Regions from separate parts of the Paenibacillus barengoltzii G22 genome, predicted to be linked through region 2. Evidence: riboswitches for the same ligand, from Rfam matches in the RefSeq annotation. Region 2 holds a riboswitch; the other holds the start of a gene.
What was found. A riboswitch is a leader RNA that binds a small molecule or an ion and turns the genes downstream of it on or off. The one in region 2 is predicted to bind glycine.
Positions count from the first base shown of each region.

Region 1: another riboswitch for glycine. It lies ahead of gcvT (glycine cleavage system aminomethyltransferase GcvT); the one in region 2 lies ahead of sdaAB (L-serine ammonia-lyase, iron-sulfur-dependent subunit beta).

Region 1 covers NZ_KE159652.1:1,371,442-1,381,108, reverse strand. Annotated here, with positions in the region: gene C812_RS06505 (IS110 family RNA-guided transposase) at 1-812, opposite strand, end outside; gene C812_RS06500 (glutamate-5-semialdehyde dehydrogenase) at 1,218-2,465, shown strand; gene proC (pyrroline-5-carboxylate reductase) at 2,517-3,377, shown strand; gene mtnB (methylthioribulose 1-phosphate dehydratase) at 3,448-4,122, shown strand; gene gcvH (glycine cleavage system protein GcvH) at 4,226-4,621, opposite strand; glycine riboswitch at 4,867-4,965, shown strand; glycine riboswitch at 4,969-5,076, shown strand; gene gcvT (glycine cleavage system aminomethyltransferase GcvT) at 5,187-6,317, shown strand; gene gcvPA (aminomethyl-transferring glycine dehydrogenase subunit GcvPA) at 6,337-7,701, shown strand; gene gcvPB (aminomethyl-transferring glycine dehydrogenase subunit GcvPB) at 7,689-9,206, shown strand; gene C812_RS06465 (undecaprenyl-diphosphate phosphatase) at 9,270-9,667, opposite strand, start outside.
Region 2 covers NZ_KE159653.1:1,185,941-1,195,607, reverse strand. Annotated here, with positions in the region: gene C812_RS13750 (alpha-galactosidase) at 1-1,590, shown strand, start outside; gene C812_RS13745 (S8 family serine peptidase) at 1,811-7,294, opposite strand; glycine riboswitch at 7,781-7,906, shown strand; gene sdaAB (L-serine ammonia-lyase, iron-sulfur-dependent subunit beta) at 8,071-8,742, shown strand; gene sdaAA (L-serine ammonia-lyase, iron-sulfur-dependent, subunit alpha) at 8,760-9,641, shown strand.

The sequences.
Region 1 (9,667 bases), on a different contig from region 2:
TCGATCGCTTTGTCGAGATCCTTGAGCTGCTTCTGGATGCTGCGGATGGATTCGATGGAGGTGCCGAGCACCAGGTCAATCGAATCCTCCACGACCTTGGACAGCCGATAGGAGGCGCGGGCAGCTTGCTGAATGCAGCGGGCGACCCGCTCGGGATCGGGGAAACGATTGCGTCCCTTGTCCCGCAGATAGTCGGCCAGATCGGCCACGTCCATCTCGGCGATGTCATCGAGGCTGAACTTCTCGGAGAGCATCTCCATGAGCGCATGGCCAAACACGGAGCTGTCGACCTCGGTTGTAAACGCATTGCACTTGTAGAACAGGTTCTGCAAGAAGTACTGCTTCTCGCGAGCCAAGTTATGGACCAAGTGGAAACGCATGCGCGTGAGGCGTTGAAGGGCGACATACTGCTCCTGCATGACGATGGTGGTCGTCAGGCGGCCGAAGCGCAGGCGATCCGCAATGACCCAGGCGTCGAGCCGGTCGGTCTTGTCCATATCCGCATAGGCTTCTCTGAACTTGCTGATGAGCTTGGGGTTCAAGGTGAACACCTTGGCCTTGCGCTCTCGAAGCGCTGGATCCTGATGCAGGTACATGGCAGGGTGCCAGCTGTAGACGGAAGTGGCTTCCAAGCCGATGTGAATCTCGGTGACGGCCAACTTGTCCGCTGCAGCGACGATTTGGTCACGCAAATGCGAGGCGCCATTCAAATTGTTTTTGACGGTGAGTGTCTCAAGCTTGTCACCGTCAGCGTTCATGAAACACGCTTCGAGCTCTTGCGAGCTCACGTCAATACCGACAAAAAGCTTCAAGTGAAATTCCTCCTTTCGCTAGGGATTCAGGGAATGGACGCTCCGGGATGCCTCCGGCGCACGCGCAGATCTATCACCCTCGCGTATGAGGACACACTTCGGGCCATGAGCTGCCCCGGATCTGCTAAAACCGGGCATGGGATGCCGAAGGGAACAGCCAGCGGGTAAGAAGCTCAGACGCGTACCGGAGAAACAGACTTAAGGAGTAGACGATGCTACTGGAGGCAGAAGGATTTCCCCGAATGGACCCTACGTTCCATTGTCCAGAGGCATACCGGAAAGTCCAGTCCCTGATGGAATTTTCAAAGAACAAGCTGGAAATTTGGAGGCTGTTTTCCATCCCCCGGGGGGATGGAAATGAACCTAAAAGAGCTTTTTAAAGATACTATACGAGGAGGTATACCTATGAGTGAAGTAAGAGAAAAAGCGAAGCTGGCCGGAACGGCCGTGTCTGTCCTGAATCGTCTGACAACGGCGCAAAAAAACGACGCTCTGTTGGCAGTCGCCGATGCGCTTGTTCGCAACAGCGATGCGATCCTCGCGGCCAATGAAGAGGATCTGCAGCGGGGACGGGATAACGGGACATCTCCTTCCTTATTGGATCGCCTGGCATTAACCCATGCGCGCATTGAAGGGATCGCTGAAGGACTGCGGCAAATCGTTGAGTTGCCTGACCCGGTAGGCGACGTGCTGGAAACGATCAACCGTCCGAACGGGCTGCATATCATCAAACGCCGCGTCCCGCTTGGCGTCATTGGGATCGTCTATGAAGCGCGGCCGAACGTAACGGTAGATGCCATGGGCTTATGCCTGAAGACAGGCAACGCCGTTGTGCTTCGCGGCGGCTCCTCCGCCTTGTCCTCCAACCGACAAATCGTAAAGATTATCCACGAAGCGCTTGCGGGAACGCAAGTTCCGGTTGATGCTGTTCAACTGATCGAGGATCCAAACCGCGCCTCTGTTGACGAAATGTTGAAGCTGAACGGATTGCTGGACGTCGTGATTCCGCGCGGCGGCAGCTCGCTGATCCAGACGGTCGTGCAAAATGCCACAGTTCCAGTCATCGAGACGGGTGCCGGTATCTGTCATACGTATTTGGATGCCTCTGCCGATCCTGTGATGGCAACAGAAATCGCGATGAATGCCAAAGTTCAGCGTCCTTCGGTCTGCAATTCGATGGAAACGCTGCTGGTGCATGAGGCGTTCGCCGCACAACATTTGGTTGAGCTGGCGAATCGCTTCAAGGAAGCCGGGGTTGAACTGCGGGGCGATGAGGCCGCAAGACAGCTTATCTCTTGGGCAGTACCCGCGACGGATGAGGATTATGCCACGGAGTATAACGACTATATACTCAACGTGAAAATCGTTCGTAATCTGGACGAAGCGATGGCGCATATCGCCCGCTTCGGCACGAAGCACTCCGAGTGTATCGTGACCCAAGACAGCGCGAATGCCGAACGGTTCCAGCAAGAAGTTGATGCTGCGGCGGTGTACCATAACGCTTCCACTCGCTTCACCGACGGATTCGAGTTCGGGTTCGGAGCGGAGATCGGCATCAGCACCCAGAAGCTGCATGCCCGCGGCCCGATGGGGCTGACTGCGCTCACCTCAAGTAAATATATCATCCAGGGGAACGGACAAATCCGGCAGTAACGGGCGTCCCCCCTTTTTTTCAACCAAAATAAAAACCGGAGGTCATATCCTATGAAAACAATACCTTCTCTGTCCGCCTCCACCATCTGTTTCTATGGAGCAGGTTCGATGGCTGAAGCGATCGTACGCGGCTTGCTCCATAAGCAAGTTGCCAGCGCGGATCAAATTGTGATGCTGAATCGCTCGAACCGGGAACGGCTCAACTATTTAGCCCAAACCTACCAGGTCCAAACAGCGACTGAAGCGGACGCAAAACAGGTCTATTTGCGAGATGCATCGATTATCGTCCTGGCGATGAAGCCAAAGGATGCCGGCGAAGCTTTGGCAGGATTGGGCCCGCTTCTGCGCGAGGGTCAGTTGATCGTCTCGCTGATCGCTGGCTTATCGATTTCGACGATTCAAGCGCTGCTTGGCAGCCCGGTCGCTGTCGCCCGCACGATGCCCAACACCTCCTGCTCCATCGGACAAGGTGCGACGGGAATCTCCTTCTCTCCGGAGACCACCGAGGAACAGCGCGCCCAAGTGTTATCAATGTTTGAAGCGGTAGGGATGGTTAGCGTGATCCCAGAGGATCAAATGGAAATATTGACGGGCGTATCTGGGAGCGGACCCGCATATGTTTATTATCTGATGGAAGCGATGATTGAAGCGGGCATCGAAGGCGGATTAACGCCTGAGCAATCTCGTGATCTTACCGTACAGACGGTACTTGGCGCTGCCCTCATGATGTCAGAAACCGGAGAAGCGCCTACCAAGCTGCGTGCGGACATCACCTCGCCCAACGGTTCGACGCAAGCGGCGATCGGTGTGCTGGAAGCCGGCAGCTTTCAGCCAAACGTAAAGGCTGCGGTCCACCGGGCCGCCGAACGCTCGAAAGAAATGGGCGAAGCCGTCAAACAAGCGCTCTTGTAAGAAGCTGCAGCCATATGGTGCAGCGATGGTCGCACTGTGCGTAAGGCCAATAGGAAAGGGGGACGGCAGCATGAACTACGTCGATATCCCATGGGAAGAAAAACAAGCGGCGCTGGACGCCATCCAACGCCTGCGGGAGGAGCTTGCTGCCCGCGGTTGGTTTCCCGCTTCCAGCGGCAGCTTGTCGATGCGGGTCGGGCGATATGCGCCGGACCGGTTTGTGTTTGCCATAACGGCCGACGAGACATATTGGTCGGAGCTGTCAGCGGCCCCTTCCCCTTCGGTTGGCGCGCTGTTCGTCGACGCCGCCAGCGCCCCCTGCGAGCCCACGCGACTCAAGCCTAGTTCCGATGCACCGATTCACTCAAGAATCTACCGGATGACCGGTTGCGGCGCGATCGTGCACGTACATACGACGTTCAACAACGTGCTCAGCGGCTATTTTGCTGCGGATGGCGGCGTTCCACTCAAGGGGAACGAGCTGCTCAAAAGCTTAGAGATCTGGGAGCCACAGACGGAGGCTCGAGTGCCAATTCTGCCAAACGCCGCTGAGCTCCCGGCCATCCTCAAGCAAATCCCAAGCAGTCTAGATACCCGTGTGCCGGCGTTGCTGCTGCAAAATCACGGGGTCTATGTCTGGGGAACCAACATCGCTGAGGCGAAGCGCCATCTGGAAGCGCTGGAGTTTATGTTTGAAGCGCTGTACCGTTCCCTGCTGTTGCCTCCCAAAGGGCATCATGCCTAAAAAAAAACTCGCGACAAGCGATAAGCGGAGTGATTAAACTACCATCAGCAGCTCCCGCAATTACGCTGACCGCGAGTTTTTTACATTTGCCTAAGATCTTGATTTATCTCTCGATAAATTCCGCATACGCCTTCGCGTCCATCAAGTTCGCCAACGCGACGTTAGCGTCCTCCTTCAAACGAATATGGACCATCCAGCCCCCATCGTAGGGCTCTTCATTGACGAGCTCCGGCGCGGTGTCCAGCTCCCGGTTCACCGCCAGCACCGTCCCGCTGACCGGCGTAAACAAATCGGCCACCGTCTTCACGGATTCGATCGTTCCGATGCCTTCCTGCGCTTCGAATTCCTGCCCCGGTTCGGGCAGCTCCACGAACACAATGTCGCCCAGCCGATGTTGGGCTACGTCGGAGATGCCGATCTTCACCGTCCCATCCCCCAAATCAAGCACCCATTCATGCTCATCGCTGTACAACACGTTTTCCCTGATCTCACTAGCCAAAGCTTGCTCCTCCTCTTTCGGATGATCTAGCGTACCTTAAACTTTGTGGAAGATTCATCTGCGTATTTCCCTCGTTCAGATTATTCCAAACCTAGCTCTCATGTCAATATTATTAACACATTTGATAGAGTCTAGTAAAATGTAAGCGTAGCCTTTTCCAGTAAACGAAATTAATTAAAATTATTATGATAACTTTATTGACATCTAGACAGATTTTGAGTATTAATGAGATGTGTAAGCTGCGGTTGATGGCAGGGGGAGAGATTACAATTACGGGATTGTAACGCCGAAGGAGCAAGCCGCGAAGCGGTGAATCTCTCAGGCAAAAGGACCTCTGCCGGACGCAACTCTGGAGAGCATTCACGTAGAGGTATGCGTTACGTGAATCACCCAAGGGGAAACCTGCGCGAGCATTGAGCTCTAAGCAGGGTAACTCTCAGGTACAAAGGACAGAGCCTGGAAGAACCGTTAGACCTCTCTATGCAGGTTAGCGGGTTTTCTTTGGCCTGTCCTTTTTTTGCTGTTCTCAAAAATTGGCCGATCCGGCCCTTACGAGGTGATGGTAATGTCCGAATCCGCTTTGCGGCGTACGCCGCTCTATCCCGGATATGCGCGTTATGAAGGAGTCCGCTGTATCGATTTCGGCGGTTGGGAGCTGCCGGTGCAGTTCAGCGGCATCCAGAAAGAGCATGAAGCCGTGCGCGAGCGCGCCGGTCTGTTTGACGTATCGCATATGGGTGAATTTTACGTGGAGGGTCCTGAGGCGGAACGCTTTCTGCAACACATGACCACTAACGATGTGACCCTGCTTCAACCGGGAAAAGCCCAATACACCTTGCTCTGCTATCCCAATGGCGGTGTGGTGGATGATCTGTTGATCTATCATCTGGAAGAAGGCAAGTACATGCTGGTGGTCAATGCCTCGAATATTGACAAAGACTGGGACTGGCTGCAGCAGCACCTTCCCGCTGAAGGAGTAACCATGCGGAATGCCTCTGACGAGACAGCGTTGCTTGCCGTGCAAGGGCCGCTGGCCGCCTCCCTCCTCTCCCCTCTTTGCGAAGGGGAGGATCCTGGAGCGTTGCGTCCGTTCACGTTTATTCGGGAAGCGCGGATTGCCGGCATCCCCGCCTTGCTGTCCAGAACCGGTTATACCGGTGAGGATGGGTTCGAGTTGTATGTCGCGGCCGAGCAGGCACAAGCGCTTTGGGACGTCGTGATGAAAGCCGGGGAGAGCCAGGGCCTTCTCCCGGCCGGGCTGGGCGCCAGAGATACGTTGCGCTTTGAAGCTTGCCTGCCGCTGTATGGTCAGGAGCTGGGCCCTGAGATCACCCCGCTCGAAGCAGGCTTAAACCGATTCGTGAAGCTGGAAAATGACGACTTCATCGGCCGCGATGTGTTGATCAAGCAGCGGGATCAAGGCCTTCCTCGCCGGCTCGTTGGCCTGGAGATGATCGACCGCGGGATTCCGCGCACCCATTACCAGGTGTTTGCCGAAGGATCAGAGGAACCAATCGGAGAAGTCACGACAGGTACGCAATCGCCAACGCTGAAAAGAAACCTCGGAATGGCGATCCTCTCCACCCGTTATGCCGACCCCGACACGATCGTAGAGGTCGACATCCGTGGCAAGCGGCTGAAGGCCAAGGTCGTCCCGTTGCCGTTCTATCGCCAAAACCCTGCCGCCAAGCGGTGAAAGGAGAACACGAAACCAGATGCTTAAACATCGCTATTTACCATTAACCGAACAAGATCAAGCGGAGATGCTGCAAACGATCGGCGTAAGCTCCGTCCAGGAACTGTTCAAGGACATCCCGGAGAACATTCGCTTTCAAGGGGAACTCCCGGTATCTCCCCGTCTAGACGAATACGCGCTGATCCGGCACTTATCCGAACTGGCCGGGCGCAACGCCGACACCGACCGGTATACCAGCTTTCTAGGTGCCGGAATTTATGATCATCACATCCCTTCCGTCATTCAACACGTCGTGTCGCGATCGGAATTTTATACCGCGTACACACCCTATCAACCGGAAATCAGCCAAGGCGAGCTGCAGGCAATATTTGAATTCCAGTCGTACATCTGCGAGCTGACTGGCCTTAAGGTCGCTAATGCGAGCATGTACGACGGAGCCACCGCATTAGCGGAAGCTGGCAACCTAGCCGCAGCGGCTACCAGACGCAAACAGCTGGTCGTCTCCCGCACCGTCCATCCGGAAGCACGCGAGGTGCTCGCCACTTACGCCCACGGCTTGAACCTGGAGATCGTTGAGGTTGGTTGGGAACAAGGTGTGACCGATCGCGAGGCACTTACTGCGGCCATCACTAAGGACACCGCAGCTGTCTTGATCCAAAACCCGAATTTCTTTGGCTCCCTGGAAGATCTTCGAGCCATTGGCGAACTAGCTCATGCCCAAGGGAGCTTGCTGATCGTCAGCAGTAATCCGCTCGCTCTGGGCCTGCTGGAAGCGCCAGGGAAGCTTGGTGCCGATATCGTCGTTGGTGACGCCCAGCCTTTGGGGCTGGCCCCCTCCTTTGGCGGTCCAACCTGCGGCTTCTTTGCCGTATCTGAAACGTATATGCGCCGGATCCCTGGCCGGATCGTTGGGCAGACCACCGATCGCAATGGCAAGCGCGGGTTCGTCCTGACCCTGCAAGCCCGCGAGCAGCATATTCGCCGCGAAAAAGCGACCTCGAACATCTGCTCCAACCAAGCGTTGCTTGCCTTGGCTGCCTCCGTTTACTTATCCGTGATGGGTAAGCAAGGCATGGCTGAAGTAGCAGAGCTGAATTTGCAGAAAAGCCATTATGCCAAACAGGTGTTCACTGCTATCCCTGGCGTAAGCGCCGCTTTTGAGTCACCATTTTTCAACGAGTTTGTGCTTCAGTTGCCGGAGGGGACTGATCTGACCAAACTGCAGCGAGATCTGCTTGCCGCCGGATTTATCGGCGGGTACGATCTGGGACGCAGCTATCCTGAACTCGCCGGCCATCTGCTGGTCGCCGTGACGGAGAAGCGCAGCAAAGCGGAAATTGACCAATTCGCCCGCGTACTGGAGGAATCAATATGCTCGAAATAAAAGAGACGACGAAATCTGATGAATTGTTGATATTTGAGCGCAGCCGCCCTGGGCGGATCGGCTATTCTCTGCCGGAATGCGACGTCCCAACCACCCCGAAGGAAGAGCTCGTCCCCAAGGGCATGCTGCGGAGCGAAGACCTCGCTTTTCCCGAAGTTTATGAAGTTGACGTGATTCGGCATTATACCGCGTTGTCCCGCCGGAATTTCGGGGTAGACAACGGTTTCTATCCGCTCGGCTCCTGTACGATGAAATACAACCCGAAGGTGAATGAAGATGTTGCACGTTACCCTGGCCTGGCAAAAATCCATCCTTATCAACCGGAGGAAAGTGTGCAAGGGGCACTTGAACTGATGTACCGTCTGCAGCAGGATTTAGCCGGACTCACCGGTATGGATGCCGTGACACTGCAACCGGCGGCCGGAGCCCACGGGGAATGGACCGGCCTGATGATGATCCGCGCTTACCACGAAAGCCGCGGCGAGAAACGCACCAAGGTGATCGTGCCGGACTCTTCGCACGGCACGAACCCAGCCAGCGCCTCAGTCGCCGGCTTCGAGACGGTGACCATCCCGTCCACCAAGCGCGGCATGGTGGACCTGGACGCGCTGCGCGCCGCCGTTGGCGAGGACACGGCTGCGCTGATGCTCACCAACCCGAACACGCTGGGCTTGTTCGAGGAACAGATCCTGGAGATCGCCGACATTGTGCACGAAGCCGGCGGATTGCTGTATTATGACGGCGCGAACTCCAACGCCATCATGGGGATCGCCCGCCCTGGCGATATGGGCTTTGACGTCGTGCACCTCAACCTGCACAAAACGATGAGCACCCCGCATGGCGGCGGTGGTCCGGGCGCCGGTCCAGTTGGCGTCAAGGAGCGGCTCATACCGTTTCTGCCTGAACCCCGAATCGTCAAGGACGAATCCGGGCGGTACGCCATCCGCGGTGCTCGCTCCGAAGAGGCCGCAGGTGGCGCTGAGAGTGGATCGGGCAGCTCGATTGGCCGGGTGAAAGCTTTTTACGGTAATTTTGGCATCCTGGTTCGCGCATATGCTTATATCCGCAGCTTAGGCCCTGATGGACTTCGCCAAGTCTCGGAAAATGCCGTTTTAAACGCCAATTACATGATGAAACGCTTGGCGCCTTATTACGAATTGCCGTACCCGGATCAACCATGCAAGCACGAATTCGTCATGTCCGGCAGCGGGCTGGCGAAGTATGGCATCCGCACGCTGGACGTCGCCAAGCGGCTGCTCGATTTCGGCTATCATCCGCCAACTATCTACTTCCCGCTGAACGTAGAGGAATGTATCATGATTGAACCGACGGAAACCGAAAGCAAGGAAACGCTGGACGGCTTTATTGACGTCATGATCGCCATCGCGAAAGAAGCTGAAACGAATCCGGAAATGTTAAGGAACGCTCCGTACACCACTCCGGTGACGCGTCTGGACGAAACCGGCGCCGCCCGGAAGCCAGTGCTGAACTGTGCTTGCGGCTAAGGCCACCCTAACAAAAAAAGAGATGTTGCTATTTAAGCAGCATCTCTTTTTTTCATCAAAACATTAGAAATAAACTACCCAGATCACGAGCGCCAGCAAAATGCGGTACACCGCAAACGGCACCAGCTTGATGCGGTCGATGAGCTTCAAGAAGAATCGGATCGCCAACAACGCAAACACGAAGGCACTGATAAAGCCAACAACAAAGAAAGGCAGTGCATCGATCGTGAAATATTCCAGATTCTTCACCAAGGAAATAAAACTAGCCCCAGCCATGATCGGAACGGCCATGATAAAGGTGAAATCGGCTGCAGCCCGGTGGCTCAAACCTAGCAGCACCCCGCCGGAAATCGTCGAACCCGAACGGGAGAAGCCCGGCCAGATCGACAGACATTGGAACAACCCTATGCCGAGCGCCTGCTTGTACGTTATTTGGTCAACAGTATCCACGCTTGCGCGCT
Region 2 (9,667 bases):
ACAGGGAAGTGGGCGGGCGAGTTCCAACTGCGACGTACCTTCTTATCCGAAGGCAAAAAAGTCCTGGAATCGCGCCGCGGCTTCACCGACGGCCATGCGAATCCGTGGTTTGCCGTTGATGACGGGACGGCGGCGGAGGATCGCGGCGATGTATGGTTCGGGGCGCTGGCATGGAGCGGCAACTGGAAAATCGTCGCCGAACAAACTGCATTTCGTCACGTTCGCGTAATCGGAGGCATCCACGATTTCGACAGTGCGTGGTTACTTGGCCCCGGCGAGACGTTTACCGCACCGATGTTTGTCGGCGGGTATAGCGCCGCCGGGTTCGGCGAGATGAGCCGCAAGCTGCATCGCTATCAACACGATTACGTGCTGCCGAGCCGAGAGCCGCGCAAGGTGCTATACAATTCGTGGGAAGCGACGTACTTCGATGTGAACGTGCAGGACCAAATGGCTTTAGCGGAGCGCGCGGCCAAGCTTGGTGTGGAGCTGTTCGTCGTTGACGACGGCTGGTTTGGGGCGCGCAACCATGATCGCGCCGGGCTGGGCGACTGGGTCGTCAACCGGGAGAAGTTCCCGAACGGGCTGAGCGAGCTGATCGATCGGGTACATGAGCTGGGCATGGACTTCGGGATCTGGGTGGAGCCGGAAGCGGTGAACCCGGACAGCGACCTGTACCGGAGTCATCCGGATTGGGTGTACCATTTTCCGACTCGGGGAAGGACGGAGCTGCGCAACCAGCTGCTCTTAAACATCTCCAAGCCGGAGGTCAAAAACTACATCCTGGAGTTCATGACTGATCTGCTTAGCCAACACCAAATCAAGTTCATTAAATGGGACATGAACCGGACGGTGACGGAGCCAGGGATGAAGGATCATCCGCTGAATCGCCAGAAGGAGATTTGGATTCGGCACGTGCAAAGCCTATATGAGATCTGGGCCGAGCTGCGCCGGCGGTTCCCGCACGTGGAGTTTGAGACTTGTGCGGGCGGGGGCTCGCGGATTGATCTTGGCATTTTCCAATATGCGGATCAGTCTTGGACCAGCGATAATACAGATGCCTTCGACCGGCTGAGCATCCAGGAGGGTTTCTCCTATGTGTATGCGCCGAAGATGATGACCTGCTGGGTGACGGAGTCCCCTACCGGGATGAACCGCCGCGTGCTGTCGTTGCCGTACCGGTTCCACAGCGCGATGATGGGAACGCTGGGCATCGGCGCGAACCTCAACCATTGGAGCGAAGCGGAGCTGCAGGAGGCCGCCGGATTTGTCCAGCTTTACAAAACGATCCGCCCACTGGTGCAGTTCGGCGACCAGTACCGGCTGAATGCGCTGAGCCACCTGGGGGTGACGGCGGTTCAGTACGTGGACGCCGCTCGCGGGGATAGCGTGCTGCTGGCGTTCCTGCATTCGCAACGGCTGGGCGACTGCCTGCCTCGCTTGCGTCTGCAAGGCCTTGCGCCGGACAAAACCTACGCCATCGAAGGGGTGTCCGGCGCCTGGAGCGGCCGCAGCCTGATGCAAATCGGCATCGAGTTGCCCCTGCGCGGCGACTTCGACAGCGTGCTGTACCGGATTCGCGAAGCGTAACGTTGGCGTTCGCCCCCACAGTTTTTGTCTAACGGTAAAAAAAGTCCCTTATTTCTGGTTCCACTTAGGGAATCGAGGAAATAAGGGGGGAGGCTGTTGATTCGGTTAGATAAACTGAATCCAATGTGAGAACAGGGCAATACCCTTCCTAGTAAAAAAATCAGCCCCAAGCGGCACAAACCGCTTGGGGCTGATTTGCTTTCAGATCGTGTCCAAGGAATTACCGGATCACGATTTTGTGAACCACGCTGCTTACCGCGCCGGCGTTATCAGTCACCGTCAAAGTGACGGTGTACGATCCAGCAGTGGAGAAGCGGTGTTTGACTTTGGGGCCGAGCCCAGTGCTGCCGTCGCCAAACGACCAACTGTAGCGGACGATGCGACCGTCGGCATCCGAGGAGGCTGCTCCGTCAAAATCGACTTGCTTATTTTTGGCTGCACGGTCTACCGCATGGATGACGGCAACCGGCGAGACGTTCGGGGGGTTATCGGGGCTTTCCCCTGGATCCCCACCTGGATTCTCGCCTGGATCTTCTCCCGGATCTTCACCCGATGCGCTGACGAACAAGCGGCCCGGTGCCTGGAAGTCGCCGCTGTTTCCAGCCGCATCTTGGACAGTAACAACGATCACGCCGCCTTCCAAGACAAGCGAGGCAGGTGTCGTGTACGTTCCTTCATAGTGACCTGGCTCCGTTTCCGTCAACGGAATCCCGTTGCTCGAACCGCCTAATATCGATAGCGGCAATTCGATGTGGAACGAAGCCGTCAGCCCTGGAACGCTGTCAAAGGAGACCGTCAGCGCTTCACCTGCGGTTAAATGAACATCCTCTGCCGGTGTCAGATTCGTGATCTCCGGCAGCTCGGTATCTACGTAGACCGTCCGAGTGACTGTCGTTTCGTTTCCGGCATGGTCCGTCGCGGTCACGGTGATCAGATTCTCACCGGCGTTAATCAGCATACGATATGCGAACGCGCCGCTGCCTTCCAGCGGAACCTCTTGCCCGTTGACGGTCAACTTGTTGATGAACTCATCGAACGCAGAACCCGTCACATTCAATACTTCTGAATTGGTTCGGAAGCCGTCCACAGGTGAAACGACTTCAAGTTCCGGAGCAACAGTATCCAGTGTAATTATGGCTGGCAGTGAACGATCGGTTGCTTTCCCGTTCACGAGGACTTCGGCAGTCAACTCATTGGCTCCGTCATGAAGCTCGATCGGCAGACTGAATTGCCCGTTTTCAACTGTTGTTGTTCCTGCCAGCTCGGTGCCGTTGTACACCTTCACCTCAGCGCCGTTCGCCATAGAGGTTCCGGTTACGGTAAAGGCGGCTTGATTCGTATAAGATCCATCCTCCGGAGACGTAATCACTGGTGCATGCACCGGATAACGAACGACGGCGCGAATCATAAAGTTGCCTTGTGATTGATCAACCAAGCTCCACACCCCGTTGATGCGATTCCAGCTGCGACCGGCGTTCGGGCTGGATTCGTCCGCTCCAATCCCCGGAGCACTGGTTCCGGCTAAGGTTTGAATGTAGACGATGTAGAAGTCGCCTTCAACTGTAACCGGTTCTGGCAGCTCCAGCACGGTCCATTCATCATTACGCAAAGCAGTGCCATCAAAAGGACCGGCGATTTGCTGGCCTGGTGCTCCGTCCGGGCCGGAGGCATCGTAAACGGCGTATTGGATTTCGGTTCCGCCCGGAACCGGCCATTCCGTATTCATGAAACGGATCAATGCACCGGTGACTTGCACCGCGCCGGCTTCCGGCGTCATGCGTACCGCCCAAGCGTTGTCTGCTTTGTTGAAGACCCACGCATTTTCCAGTGTGCCGTCATCGTAGGCGATTTCGCCAGGCAAGCCCACAAACGGCTTAAGTGCCAGCGAGCCGTCAGCAGTTCCGTTCGGCGGTACCGTAACCGTTAACGTATCGCCGTAATAATCGGCTGCAATTACCGACAACGTATAGGTCCCTTCCAGAAGTTCTAAGGAGAAGCTGCCATCAGCCCCGGTGATTTGTGGTGCAACCATCGCATCTTCAAGTACGGATACTGTTGCACCTTCGATTGGCTCGCCTGTACGTTCATCCGTGATCGTGCCGGTGAGCGTGCCTTTCGGAATCGGCTGCAAAGTGAAGTTCGCCTTGGCGTTCACCTGATCGGCGATGGTCACATTTGCCGTTTGCGGATAATAGCCGTAGGCTTCCGCTTTCAGCGTGTAATCCCCAGCCATATGATTTAAGCTGTAACGTCCGGTGGCTGGATCGGTTTTGACAGAACGACCGGTTTCCACCACCGTCACGGTTGCGCTGGCCGGCAGGCTGCTGATGCCGATGTCACCAGATGGCTTCGCTTCCTTCACTAGTCGTTCGAATTCAGCCTTACTTGTGCGCGTCAGTTTGTAGGCTGGTCCGGATTTTACAACCTTGTCCATTTTCGTTCCAGTGTTGCCAAGCACATTGCTTGTCACCTGATCTTCAGGTGTATTCACATTCAGCACCTGAACATTGTCGATGTACCAGCCGGCTCTCACAACGCTGCCGTCTGTATTTAATCGGAAACGAACCTGTACCTGTTCTCCGACGTAATCCTCGAGATCGTAATAAGCAGTGCTCCAAACCTTGCCCTCGGTGTTATGCGAAAATCTCCCCAGCTCGTGCCATGTCGCTCCGCCGTCGGAGCTGGCTTCCACATAACCGTAATCAAAGTTGGTCTCAATTTCAAACCAATGATCAAACACAAGGGTTGCATTATCGACGGTACTCAAATCGATCGTTGGGGAGACAAGCGAAGCATTTGTTCCATTCTCATAATAGTTGTCGAGATCAGTTCCCCATACGTTTGGCTCAGATACAGCGCTGGTCGGACCGGGATCCATCGGAGTGCCGCGTTCCCATTTGTCCCCTGCGCCGCTGTGCGTCCAGCCGTTATCGCTGTCGCCGTCAAAGTTGTCGCTGAAAATGGTAATCGGATGAACAACGTTGATCTCCAATTCTTCCGACTTGGCGCTTTCATTACCGCTGTAGTCCGTTGCGGTGACCGCATAATAATACGTTTGGTCCGTTTCGGTTGTGGTGTCGGTATATTCCGTCGAAGACGTTGTAATGAGCTCTTCATAACCGGATCCTGAAGTTGTGGAACGGTATACGGTGTACTCTTTTACGTCCTCATCAACGGAAGGAGACCAGGTCAGTTCAACGCTGCCAACGAAGGTGGCGGAGCCGCTCAGATCTGTAGGAGCTGCAGGAGCAGAGTCATCAGGCAATTGCAGGGAGAGATCATCCAGATACCACCCTGCTTTCTGCACGACACCGTCACTCGTTAAGCCAAATTGCAAGTACACTTGCTGACCGGCATAGTCGCGCAGATCCAGATATTGCGTTTCCCAGCCGTTGCTCGTTCCTGTATATTCTGCCACCGGTACAAAGGCATAATCGGTATCCAAGGTTGCCATGTACAACGTACCGACATCAAATTCTTCCTCAAGATCGTACCAATGTTTGAAAGAGAGGATGGCCCCTTCCGGGCTGTCGGTTAAATCAATTGGAGGTGCCAGCAGATAGGAATTGGCAAGGGGTTCATAACTGTCGGTTAGATTGGTAGCGTACACCTTGTCACCGGAATAAGCACTGCCCGGTCCGCTGACCGGTGTTCCCCAAGCCCAGGTATTCCCGGCTCCGCCGGACATAAACCCAGAGATATCCGTTTCGAAATCCTGCAGATAACCGGGCACAACACCGGCGGATACGGTCACGGAGTAAGGGGCGCTGTCAAACCCGTTGTTACCGTAGTCGTTCACCCGAATGTAGTAGTCGAGCCCGGCCGTACTAATTAGGAAAGAGGGGATCGTTGCTTCATATACCCCGTCTTTTTCGTTCCCCGACACTCGTACAGCTGGAATGTATACATAATGGCTGGTTCCGGCTTCTTTGGCGTAAAATTCAACGGATGTGACGGCAACATCATCGCTTACTTGAGCGGATAACGTCACATCGAAGCCTTCATATATTAAAGTAGGCGGTGTATGTGTCAGCACCGGTTCCTCTAAATCCTCCCCTGCCGTGATCACACGACCTGAGACCGTACCGATGCCTTGCAGCACGGAGCCTACGGCATCCAACGCATTAACGATACCACTTCCATATCCGTTGTTAGGCGTCGTCGGATATTCGCTGTCCGTACGTGGTGTAGCCGTGCTGGTCAGAATTTCTTCCAACTGGTCTACTGTGAGCGAGTGGTTCGCCTGCAGCAGCAAGGCCGCGATGGCTGTCGTATGCGGACCTGCCATCGAGGTGCCGTTCCAGCCGCCCTGATAAGCTCCGCCAGGAACAGAGGAACGAATGTTAACACCTGGCGCGGAAACCTCCGGTTTAATTTCATCGTAAGGGGAAGGTCCACGCAAAGAGAAATCCGCTAAATTCCCGTTGATGTCCGTAGCGCCGGTAGCGAACGCTTCTGGATAGTTCGCTGGCGCAGCTACCGAACCCGGACCGCCGGGGTTATCAAAATCGGTGTTGCCCGCCGAGAACTCAGGGAAGATTTGCGCGCTTCTCCAAGCTTGTACGATCGGGCGGAACCATTCATCGATGCCGGGACCGCCTCCCCAGGAGTTGTTCACCACGTCAGGAGCGAGCTCCGGATGCAGATTCCCTTCGGCATCCACTGGCGCGAGCAGCCATTGGCCGCCATCCAGGATGATGTCATCCGTTGTGGTAGGATTAAAAATCCGGACAGCGATCCATTTTGCACCAGGCGCGACGCCGATCTGGTTCGAGCCGTCTGGCTCCGAACCAACCATCGTTCCCATGGTGTGCGTACCGTGGCCATGGGAATCGGCAGGCAGCGGAGCGTGGCTGTGCGGATCATACCAGCTGAGCTCGGGATCCACGATATTGCCCGAAGCATCCAGTCCGCGCCATTTGCTTCTTAAGGCCGGGTGGTTGTAATCCACGCCGGTATCGAGGTTGGCGACCACGATGCCGGTGCCATCGATGCCCATGTTCCACACCTCAGGGGCGTTGATTTGGGCAATATTCCATTCAACGCTGCTTGGGTTAACGTCCTTGGTCGCTTGCTTTGAATCGCCCAGTGAAGTGGAGACCTCGTCGGCCGGTTTCACAGCAGGCATCTTTACGGCAGGCTCTACAGCCGCATCTTTATCGATTTCAACCTTTTGCAGATGTCGTTCTTCATTCGGCAGAATTTTCTCCACTTCGGGGAAAAGGGCGATTCGCTCCAGCACTTCTTTGGAGCTTGTCACGGCCATGGCATTTACGATAAAGTAGCTTTTGTAGTCTTTCACCTCTCCGGATTGCTGGGCTTTCCGCAAGTATTCCTCCAGCTTATATTGGGTGCGGGAGGCCGTTTCGCGCAAAGCGCTGACAACGGAAGTCCGTACGGACAGCTTCGCGGCGGAAGGAGTCGATTTCTCCAGCTGGGCTTTCTGAAGAGCCAGCTTGGCGACCGAGTTGGTATCGGTCTGCTCCTTGAGTTTGACGAGGTAGGTGACGAAGTCGTCTTGCTTAAACTGGGACTGCAATTTAGCGTCGATTTTGGCTTCGGCCACTTGGGGCGCGGACGATCTCAAGCTGCTTTGTCCCGATACGCTGCTGCTGCTGGCGGAAGCGACGGGAACGAGAGTTAACGCAAGAAGGATCGACATGCCAAGCGAGAAAGGTTTGCGAAATCTCTTGAGACTTATCAACTTCTTCACTCCCTTTGATTAAGTTTTAAGCCCAACATTCATCCTGTGACGGTCGTCCGGAGTAACAAGAGCTGAGTCCGGACGCATGACGACTGACAAAAAATGAATCAATTGCCTCTTGGTTACATCACCTCCTTTATGTAAAATAGTGGAATCAGGCGTAGTAAACCATGGAAGATGTGAGTTGAAACCAATGGTGTGGAGTGAATCGTTAGGTTAGCAGGGGTCATAGTGTGAAGAAAAGTTAACATGGAATGAACCTTATTTCTCAACATTTCATAAAATAAGGTAATATCTGGGGTTGTTACGGACAGTATATATCTGCAAAATCAGGCGTACAAGTGGCTGGATGTGTAAAATATACATATTTTCTCATAAAAATAGGAAAAAATAACTAGAATTTGATGCAAATTATCGGATTTTATGTGAGTTATCTTGACATCTTGCTAACTTCGGTTTACATTAAGCACAAATTCATATTGGCGAATGAGGATGATGGGAGAGTCCGCGGGCTGAACCGAAGAGGGAACCGGCTTAGCGGCACCGAAGGAGCAAGGGTCGGTCCTGCAGCCGGCAGCCGAATCTCTCAGGTACAAGGACCATGATCGGACGCCACTCTGGAGAGAGCGAACAGCCACCCAAGAGGTACATGGATCTCGGATGTTAGGTTTGGACCGGGACCATTAAACTTTCAGGTAACGGGGACAGAGCGAAAGGCAGCAGCCTTTTTGTTCTGTCTCTTTTTCGTCATATAAAAATGATGGGGAGATGTAGCGATGCGATTTAAAAGCGTATTTTCAATTATTGGTCCAGCGATGATTGGGCCTTCCAGTTCACATACGGCCGGTGCTGTACGGATTGGACGATTTGCCCGTCAGCTGCTCGGAACCGCGCCGGTCAAGGCGGAGATTTGCTTTTACGGCTCCTTTGCTGAGACGTACAGTGGACACGGAACCGATCTGGCCATCGTTGGCGGCATACTGGATTACCGAACGGACGATGAGCGAATCCGCCAGTCGATACAGAATGCTGAACAGCAGGGGATTGAAGTGGTGTTTACCACTGGAGTCCTGCCTGGGGCTCATCCGAATACGGTAAAAATAAAACTGACCTGCCAAGACGGAAGTTCTATCGAGGTCATGGGGGCATCCATCGGCGGAGGGACCATCGTTATTCGCAATATTAACGGTTTTGAGGTGAAATGCTCAGGCGAGCTGCCAACGCTGGTCATCTCCCACGCGGACCGACAAGGAGTGTTGGCAGGAATTACGGCTTTGTTCAGCCGGGAGAATGTGAATATCGGCTACATTATTACCGATCGGAAAGGGCGGACTGCCGAGGCGCTGACGGTTGTGGAGGCCGACTCGTCCATTCCGCCGGAATTAGTGGAGGCGATCCGTGCGTTGGAGCATGTCAGCCAAGTGTCCTACATTGATCTGACGAAGTAAAACGAGGAGGGAGCACGATGCGTTTTAAAAATTTGCGTGAGCTGGTTGAACTTTGTGAACGGGAATCCAAGACGATCTCCAGCATCATGATTCAGGATCAGGTGGAAGAGAGCGGGCAAACGGAGGAAGAAATTGTGGCTGCCATGAACGAGTACTACCAAATCATGAAAACGGCGGTACATAAAGGGCTGACCGAGGACATCGTCTCCACAAGCGGGCTGACTGGCGGCGATGCCAAAAGGGTCGAAGCCTACCGCAATCGCAGTGAGGCTTCGGTTGGTGACATCGCATGTCAGGCCATGGCTTATGCGCTGGCCGTCTCCGAGGTGAACGCCTCGATGGGGCGCATCGTCGCTACGCCGACGGCGGGCTCCTGCGGCATCATCCCTGGCGTGTTCGTCAGCGCCCAAGAGCGCTTCGGATGGGAGGATGAGCATCTCGTGCGCGGGCTGTTTTGCGCTGGAGCCATCGGTTATGTGATCGCCAACAACTCGTTTATTTCCGGCGCGGAAGGCGGCTGCCAGGCAGAGGTTGGATCGGCGATCGGAATGGCGGCCGGGGCGATGGTCGAGCTGCGCGGCGGGACGCCGGAACAGGCGGTGCACGCCGTTGGCCTCGCGCTCAAGAACACGCTGGGCCTGATCTGCGATCCTGTTGGCGGCCTGGTCGAAATCCCTTGCATCGTTCGCAACGGCTTTGGAGCGGTCAATGCGCTGGCTGCCGCTGATATGGCCTTGGCCGGTGTGCGCAGCGCGATCCCGTCGGATGAAGTGATCGACGTGATGCTGGAGGTCGGCTCAGCGATGCCTAGCCGCCACCGCGAAACCGCGCAAGGAGGGCTGGCGCAAACGCCAACCGGCCGTAAGATCATGAAGGAGCTGCGCAGTCGGAAGAAGTGATTGTGTACCCCTTATCTTCAACTTAA